Regions from separate parts of the Rhizobium sp. 25PS6 genome, predicted to be linked through region 1. Evidence: riboswitches for the same ligand, from Rfam matches in the RefSeq annotation. Region 1 holds a riboswitch; the other holds the start of a gene.

Region 1 (4,409 bases):
ATGATGTCAATATAGATATATGGTGACAAATGCGAGAACCCCGACGGACCCCGGCTGGAACAGCCTTGACCGACCTCATTCTGGATCTCTTCCGGCTCAACAACCGGATGATCAACGCGGGCGACAAGCTTGTCGACGGGCTCGGCCTGACCAGCGCCCGCTGGCAAGTTCTCGGCACCGTCGTCACAGCCGGTCGGCCACAGCCGGTCGCGTGGTTGGCGCGCGACATGGGGGCCAACCGCCAGAACGTCCAGCGCATCGTCAACGATCTGGAGAAGGAAGGGCTTCTGGCGTTCCAGCCCAACCCGCACCACCGACGGGCACAGCTCGTCGTGCTGACGGACAAGGGAAAACAGGCATACGAAACCGCCATGCGCCTGCAGGCTCCCTGGGTCGACATGCTCTCGGAAGGGCTTCAGGTCGAGGATCTCAAAACCACGCATGCCGTCATGAAGGCGCTGCGCAGCAAACTGGAAGGACATGGAGATGTTGAAGAGCAGGCCTGATCGCTATGGCGCAATAGCGGTCTCGATCCACTGGTTGAGTGCGGTTCTGATCCTGGTGCTGCTCGGCTCCGGCTTCCGGGCCGCCAACGCCATGGATGCCGCGACCAAGGCAGGGCTGCTGCGCTTCCACATTCCGGTGGCGATCGTCGTCCTGCTTCTCACGGCTCTCCGCATCGTCTGGTGGTGGCGTTTCGATCGCAAGCCTGCGCCGGTGGCGGCATCACACCGTTGGAAGGAGCGGCTGGCGGGCTTTGTTCACGTCGCCTTCTACATCTTCATTCTCGGCATGGTCGCCAGCGGCATCGGGATGATCATCCTCAGCGGGGCTGCTCCCGCCGTCTTCGGGGCAGCTGGTGCCACGCTCCCTGATTTCACCGCCTATCCGCCGCGTGGCCCGCATGGGCTCGGCGCCTTCCTGCTCGTCGGCCTGCTGGTCTTCCATGCCAGCGCTGCGCTCTATCACCAGTTCGTCCGCTGCGATCACCTGCTGCGGCGGATGTGGTATGGCGGCTGAGATCCAGCCCCGCAGACTGGCGAGCCGGCAAAGGAGCTGGCTACTGCCAATTCCAATCCGATGATCAATGCTCACCAGGACGGGCTCGATGGTATGGTGGTCGTTGCACGCGGAAAAGACACACGATGAAATCCCGGCGCGGTACGTGCGGTACCCGCCGGGATGTTTTTCTCAAATGATGTCGCCGTCTGGTCGCCGCCCTTGCCTATAAGGGCAGCTGCTTGCCGGCCTGTTCGCTGACCATGTATTCGGCGTACCAGTCCGGCCAGTTCTCGTCGTGTTTGCCGCCGTTTCGCTTCTCGTGTTCACCGTGCGCGGTCGCAGCACGGCGCATGGCTGACGCGAGATCGGTCGAGGTGGTGAACGTCGTCCCGTCGGCGTCGATGCGTCCCGGCAGGCGCGTGGTGACTTCCTGGAACAGCCAGCCGTTGCCATCGGGATCCTTGAAGGAGGCAAAGGAGCGGTAGCTGCGGTGATCGGGATCGCGGCCGGCAATGCGGAGCCGCCCGAACAGATAGGGTTCGTCCTTGCCGGCATAGATGCCGGCCGCGTCATGAAACACTTCGCTCACCTCGACGCCGCGGGCGATGAGATCGCGGCGGGCGGCCTCGATGTCGGAGACGATAAGATAGAGCCCCTGGGCTGAGCCGGGGGCTGCGGCGGTGACGTTCTTGCCGAAGATGATCGCGCAGCCGGAGCCGGGCGGAGTAAACTGGATCACCCGGAAATCGGCATCATTGGCGAAGTCGGCGTCGAGCCGCCAGCCCAGGCCGTCGTAAAAACGTTTGGCGCGGTCGACGTCGGAAACGGGGATGACGACCACCTCGAGCTTGGTGTCGACGGGCTGTGTTCTCGGGGTTTCAATGGGGGTTTCGCTGCGCAGTGCATTGCTCATCTTAAGCTCCTTGGGTTCTGGATGTCTTGAGAATTGCGGACACGTGACGGGCCAAGTTGACCACGGCGCGGTGGGGTCGTCGAATCAATTATTGGCGGATTCCACTACGACACACGGCGCGTCGCTCTCGATTCGTGCGGTTGGTGAGGTCATGTCGATCCGATGAGGCGGCGGGGTCGGTTTCCCGCCACCTTCGTCTGTCGTCCTGCGGCTCGTCGAGCCGGCGTGCAGGAAGTTCCTACGCGGCGAGAGCGGCGCGGGTCTTGCCGATCGTTAGAGCCGCCTTTGCTGCCTCGCGCCCTTTCTCGACGAAATGTGCGCGGTAGATCTGTTTGTGGTGCTCGGTTTCCTGATACTGATGCGGCGTCAGCGAAACCGACAGCACCGGCACACCGGTATCCATGCCGGCGCGCATCAGCCCATCGACGACGGCCTGGGCGACGAATTCGTGGCGGTAGATTCCCCCGTCGACGACGAAGGCGGCGGCAACGACAGCGGCATAGCGTCCGGTTGCCGCAAGATCGCGCGACAGCAGCGGGATCTCGAATGCGCCGGGAACATCGAACACATCGATCTGCTCGGGCGGAATAAGCTGATGGAAGCCATCTAGGGCGCGGTCGACGATGTCGGCGTGCCAACTGGCTTTGACGAAGGCATAGCGGGTGGGTGTCATGGTAATCTCCTTTGGCGAACAGACACATCACCCAAGGCGATCACGAACGTCCCCGACAGCCGCAAGGGCGGCAGGAACGCACGTTCTCTTTCATCCGGACTATGACCGTCGGCTCAGGCATCTCACCTGATCTGCTGACCCTTCCGAAGAAGGCGCTCGCGGGCTCGCAATCTAAATTGCATACCGCCGGTAGGGACTTGCACCCCGCCCTGAGAACGGCGCGAACAATAGGGGGAAGGTGACGGGCTGGCAATAGGCCGAAATGCTTCGCGACTAATGCTGGATCAGCGCTCCCGACACGGCGATTTCGCTTGTTGGTCGATCGCAACGGGCAGTCCCTCTTGCGGAGGATGGGCTTGCGCCTACATGCTGTGCGTGAGGACATTCACGTCAGAATAACACGGCAAGACAGGCTGCGCCGTCTCCACCGGAGACGGGCAGGGCCGTGGAAACCATGGGAGAGAGAGATGCAAGACCCCTTCGTCGTCCACCGGGAGGCGCATATCGCGGCGCCGCCGGCCGCGGTGTTCGCGTTGATGACCGACCCGGAAAAGATCCTGCGCTGGATGGGAACGGAGGCGCAGGTCGAGCCGCAGCCCGGCGGGCTCTATCTCGTCAACGTTACCGGCGCGCGCTTTGCGCGCGGCTCGTTTCGAGAGGTGGTGCCGGTTCATCGCCTTGCCTACAGCTTCGGCTGGGACGGCAGCGAGGTGGTGCCGCCGGGGTCGAGCCTGGTCGAGATCGATCTGATCGAACAGGGAGGCGGAACGCTGCTGCGACTCACCCATAGCGGCCTGCCGAGCGCCGAGCAATGCGCCGGCCATGCGGAAGGCTGGGCGCATTACCTCGGACGGCTGACCGAGGTCGCCGCCGGGGGCGATCCAGGGCCCGATCCTTTTTACGGCAGGACATGAACAATTTTTGCGGGCGGCGGGGCGGTTCTGTAGCGCTTGCCGTTGCGACAACAGCGCTCGGACCGGCCGTGCGGAAGCGCTTCTTTTTCTCCCGCAAACATGAACGCGCAATTCATCTCCAGTTCAATTCGGCGGTCATAAGGTGTGGACGGCTGGTTTGAAATGGAGTTCTCGATGAAGGCACTTTCTATCGCGGCTGCCTTGCTCGCTGGCAGCCTCTCGTTCGGCACAGCGCAGGCGATGCCGATTGGGACAATCAATGTCCAGAGCAATATCACAAAGGTCGACTACGCCTGCGGTCGCGGCTGGCATCTGACGCGCTGGGGCGAATGCCGACGAAACTGGAGACGCCCGCCGCCGGTAGCTTTTTACGGTGGCCCGCCCCGCTGGGGCTGGGAGCGGCGTCACCGGGATTGGGATGGCCCGCGCTGGCGCCATGAGAGGCGCTGGGATCGCGACCGCCGTTGGCGGGATTATGACTAAGGGTCTCGCCTAGTTGTAGATGGACGAAGGCCGGAGCGATTTTCGCCCGGCCTTTTCTGATGAGACAGCTTCGCGACGCTGACCGGCAGCGTCCTCCCGATTTGTCCGGTACGGTCAGATCCTGCTGGCGAGCCAGTACTTGTCGTCGATCAGTTCTTCGAGCTCGACCGGATCCTTGACGCCGAATTCGAACCATTCGACGAGTTCCTTCGCCTTGCGGCTGCTCTCCTCCGCCGTCAGCTCGACCTGATATCTTTCGCACCATCGCCGAAGGATCGACGTCAGCAGCGTCATGTCATTCCCATCCAACGGATCTTTCGGCCAGCATATCGTGCCCATCGTACCCCTCAATCACACGATGACGAATGACCCTACAATGGAACCAAAATCGCGCAAGTTTAAAGTGTTTATTTTTTTGTTTTCC
Region 2 (4,409 bases), on a different contig from region 1:
CCGGAGCCGGCAGCGGTATTGGTCAGCGCATTGCCATCGGCCTTACGCAATGCGGCGCCGACGTGGCGCTGCTCGACCGCCGAACCGACGACGGACTGGCCAAGACGGCTGAACATATTCGCGCCGCCGGCCGCCGCTCGATCCAGATCGCGGCGGATGTCACGAGCAAGTCTTCCCTTGGAGAGGCAATAGCACGTACTGAGGCAGACCTCGGCCCATTGACACTTGCAGTCAACGCGGCGGGCATCGCGAACGCGAACGCAGCGGAAGAAATGGAGGAGGACCAATATCAGACGTTGATGGATATCAACCTCAAAGGCGTCTTTCTTTCCTGCCAGGCAGAGGCTCGCGCCATGCTGAAAAATGGGCGCGGCTCCATCGTCAATATCGCCTCCATGTCCGGCGTGATCGTGAACCGGGGGCTGAGCCAAGCGCACTATAACGCCTCCAAGGCGGGCGTGATCCATATGTCGAAGTCTATGGCGATGGAATGGGTCGACCGCGGCATTCGCGTCAACACCATCTCCCCCGGATACACGGCAACGCCCATGAACACCCGTCCGGAGATGGTCCACCAGACCAAGCTCTTCGAAGAGCAGACGCCGATGCAGCGCATGGCAGCGGTGGACGAGATGGTAGGTCCGGCGGTGTTCCTGCTGTCGAATGCAGCGAGTTTCGTGACCGGCGTCGATCTTCTCGTTGACGGCGGTTTCTGCTGCTGGTGATGGGAAAGCTCATTGCCGCCGCGGGAAAGTGACCGATCTCGCTTCCTCCCTGGCTGAGATCGAGGCGCTGAAGGGAATAACGGGCACGACGGCGTGCGATATCGTCGTCTGCCCGCCCTTCGCGCTGATTGAACGGACGGAGAGCTCAGGCGTCGTCATCAGCGCTTAGGACTGCCTGAATTCACGACAACCAGTTGAGCTCCCAATGATGATCGCATGGTAGTTCGCATCCAGATTTGCTGTTTATCGATGGACAAGGAAAGAGCATGAAACGCTTTGAGCAGAAGACCGTCGTCATTACCGGGGGTAGCCGCGGCATCGGAGCGGCGATCGCCAAACGCTTTGCGAAAGAAGGCGCCAATCTCGTCGTCTCGGCCAACGAGGAGCTGGTTCACGGCGTTGCCGAACAGATCCGGGCCGAAGGCGGCAAGGCGATCTCCTTCATCGGCGACGTCACCGACAAGGCGAGCGTCACCGCCCTCTATGATGCCGCCGAGAAGGAATTCGGCTCGGTCGACGTCTCGATCCAGAACGCCGGCGTCATCACCATTGCCCGCGTCGAGGACCTGACCGAAAACGAGTGGGACAAGGTCATGGCCGTCAACACCAAGGGCGTCTTCCTCTGCGCCCAGGAGGCGATATCAAGAATGCGCAAGCACAAGCGCGGCGGCCGCATCATCAACACCGCTTCCGGCCAGGCCCGTGACGGCTTTATCTACACGCCGCATTATGCCGCCTCGAAAATGGGCGTCGTCGGCATCACCCAGAGCCTGGCCAAGGAAGTCGCGACTGAGAAGATCACCGTCAACGCCTTCTGCCCCGGCATCATCGAGACCGACATGTGGGCCTATAACGACCAGGCCTGGGGCAAGCTGCTCGGCAACTACGCCCCCGGCGAGTTGATGAAGGAATGGGTCGAGGGCATCCCGATGAAACGGGCCGGCTCCGGCGAAGACGTCGCCGGCCTGGTGACCTTCCTCGCCAGCGAGGATGCCGCCTATATCACCGGCCAGACGATCAATGTCGACGGCGGCCTGATCATGTCCTGATACATTTCGCCCAAAAGTGTGCAGCGGCTTTGAGACAACGACCTGAAACAAACATCAAACCACCAACGAAGCGCGGAAGGCGACACGGTCGTCGCCTCCGTGTGAACAGTGTGTCCATCGGCGTTAGGGCAGCTTTGCATTTTTGCCCGGTCGTGTGACCTTGCCATCCGCCTGTTTTTGATCCTATCTTTGAAATGTTCTCAGGGCGGGGTGTAATTCCCCACCGGCGGTATCAGGAGCAATCCTGGAGCCCGCGAGCGCTTCCGGCACCTCCTGTCGGAAGGTCAGCAGATCCGGTGAGATGCCGGAGCCGACGGTATAGTCCGGATGGAAGAGGACAACACGGGCAGTCGCACTCCCTCCCGGAGTCGGCCGACGTTTGTTCGCCCAAGGGCAGAAGGCTCGCTCACGGATTGAGCCGAGCAGACCATGTCAGTCCGCTGACATAACCCTTGAAAGGCCAGACAGCATGACTATCGCAACAATTGAAGATGCCATATCAGCCATTGCCAGCGGCAAGATGGTCGTCGTCGTCGATGACCAGAACCGGGAAAACGAAGGCGATATCGTGGTCGCGGCCGATGCCGTCACCCCGGAAACAATCGCCTTCATGATGACCCACGCCCGTGGCCTCGTCTGCATCGCCATGGAAGGCGAGCGCCTCGATGCGCTCGATATTCCGCTGATGGTGCCCAACAATACGGAATCGCACAAAACCGCCTTCACGGTCTCGGTCGATTATCTCAAGGGCACGACGACGGGCATCTCTGCGGCGGACCGCGCCGCGACCATCAGCGCCCTCGTCGACGATCGCACAAAGCCTGACGAATTCGCCCGCCCCGGCCACATCTTTCCGCTGCGCGCCAACCCCCGCGGCGTGCTCGGTCGCCCCGGCCACACCGAAGCCGCCGTCGATCTCGCCCGCCTCGCCGGAAGGACCCCGGCCGGCGTCATCTGCGAATTCGCCAATGACGACGGAACCATGTCGCGCCTGCCCGAACTCACCCTTTTTGCCAAACGCCACAACCTCCTCCTCGTCACCATCGAGGATCTGGTCGCCTATCTCGAACGCCAGGCGGCAAAAGACGTACGCGAGGTCGCCTGATCGATGCCTTTGTTGCGGCGGCATAGCCCGCCGCAACAAAGAACATCCCGCAGTGATGACCCTGACGGCACCTTCGCTTGTCCGCCTTAAGTCCGGCTGATCGAAACGCCGCCGTCAGCCAGCATCGCCGCGCCGGTCACGAAGCTCGACATGTCGGAGGCGAGGAAAAGCGCCGCATTGGCGATCTCTTCGGGTTGCGCCATGCGTTTCAGCGCATGCAATCCCTCGACGAAGGCGAGCACCTCCGGCGTGGCATCAGGCGCGTTGGTAATGCTGGCGGGTGTGTCGGTGCCGCCGGGAAGCAGTGCGTTGACGCGGATCTTCTGAGCTCCGAGTTCAGCGGCGAGCACCTGCACGAAACCGATCAACCCCGCCTTGCTCGCCGCATAGGCCGCCATGCTGACATCGCCTGATATGGCGACGGCCTGTCCGCCCTCCGCCTCGATTTCTGCGATGACGGCATCGAGCGCGTCCTGTCGCCGGCCGGTGACCACGAGCTTGGCGCCTTGCCGCGCAAAGAGTTTCGCCGCCGCGCGGCCGATGCCGGAGCTTGCGCCGGTGATGATGGCGATCTTGTCGTTCAGAAGTGTCATATCGGTTTCTCCTTCGTTGTTGCGAGATCTGAGATGCTCAAACATCAGGCGGTGCAGCCACCCGTTTCCCGCGCAGGAAGAGAAAAACGCCTATGGACGAACCGGCAGCGCGACGGCGCGTCCCCATCGGCGCCTTGATTGCGGCGTCGGAAGTATTGGGATTCACGTTATAAAACGGTGATTTGCGGCGATCTCCACTCACACGCCTGCGTTGATGTCAGCGTTACTGTGCATCGCATCATCGATTTATGCTTTGTGTGACATTCATCCGATTCCCTTGATGCATCTTCGCGACTAAAAGGAGCGCACAGGTAACGGGAATCTCTTCATGCCGCGGTCACGCAATACTGAGGGCGCCATCTATATGAGCTTGGCGATGGCCGGCTTTTCCGCAAGCGACGCCCTGTCCAAATCGGTGATCGCCTATATGAACGCCGGCGAAATCATGTTCTTGCGCGGCCTCTTCACCAGCCTGCTCGTCTATCTGATTGCCTGGAGAATGGGCGCGCTGCGTTCCTGGCGCATCGTGCTGGAGCCGATGATCATCTTCAGGATCATCTGCGAGGCGCTCGCCGCCGTCACCTATATCACCGCGCTCGGCATGATGCCGATCGCCAATGCCTCGGCGATCCTGCAGTCGCTGCCGTTGGTCGTCACCTTCGGTGCGGCGCTCTTCTTTGGCGAGCCGGTTGGTTGGCGGCGCTGGTCGGCGATCCTCGTCGGCCTCGTCGGCGTGATGATCATCATCCGCCCCGGCCCTGAGGGATTCACCGCCGCCGCCCTCCTCTGCGTTGCCGCGGTGCTGACGACGGCTGGCCGCGATCTCGCCACCCGGAGCATCAGTCCCGAGATTCCCTCGCTGATGATAACCGTCATCACCGCCATATCAGCCTCCTTCTTCGGCGCGCTGCTTATTCCGGTGCTCGGCGGCTGGCAA

The links. Region 1 has a riboswitch for FMN ahead of RWK44_RS26810 (6,7-dimethyl-8-ribityllumazine synthase). Riboswitches for the same ligand answer to the same signal wherever they lie in the genome.
Region 2: linked by a shared signal. The riboswitch ahead of ribB (3,4-dihydroxy-2-butanone-4-phosphate synthase) and the one ahead of RWK44_RS26810 (6,7-dimethyl-8-ribityllumazine synthase) in region 1 are both predicted to bind FMN.

What each region holds. Positions count from the first base shown of each region.
Region 1 is NZ_JAWDIV010000021.1:48,476-52,884, forward strand. Features, by position in the region: gene RWK44_RS26795 (MarR family winged helix-turn-helix transcriptional regulator) at 30-506, shown strand; gene RWK44_RS26800 (cytochrome b) at 487-1,020, shown strand; gene RWK44_RS26805 (VOC family protein) at 1,226-1,915, opposite strand; gene RWK44_RS26810 (6,7-dimethyl-8-ribityllumazine synthase) at 2,154-2,588, opposite strand; FMN riboswitch at 2,667-2,809, opposite strand; gene RWK44_RS26815 (SRPBCC family protein) at 3,056-3,502, shown strand; gene RWK44_RS26820 (GCG_CRPN prefix-to-repeats domain-containing protein) at 3,677-3,985, shown strand; gene RWK44_RS26825 (hypothetical protein) at 4,100-4,324, opposite strand.
Region 2 is NZ_JAWDIV010000004.1:95,579-99,987, forward strand. Features, by position in the region: gene RWK44_RS07090 (SDR family oxidoreductase) at 1-725, shown strand, start outside; gene RWK44_RS07095 (hypothetical protein) at 754-894, shown strand; gene RWK44_RS07100 (glucose 1-dehydrogenase) at 992-1,774, shown strand; FMN riboswitch at 1,967-2,117, shown strand; gene ribB (3,4-dihydroxy-2-butanone-4-phosphate synthase) at 2,244-2,879, shown strand; gene RWK44_RS07110 (SDR family oxidoreductase) at 2,966-3,472, opposite strand; gene RWK44_RS07115 (DMT family transporter) at 3,801-4,409, shown strand, end outside.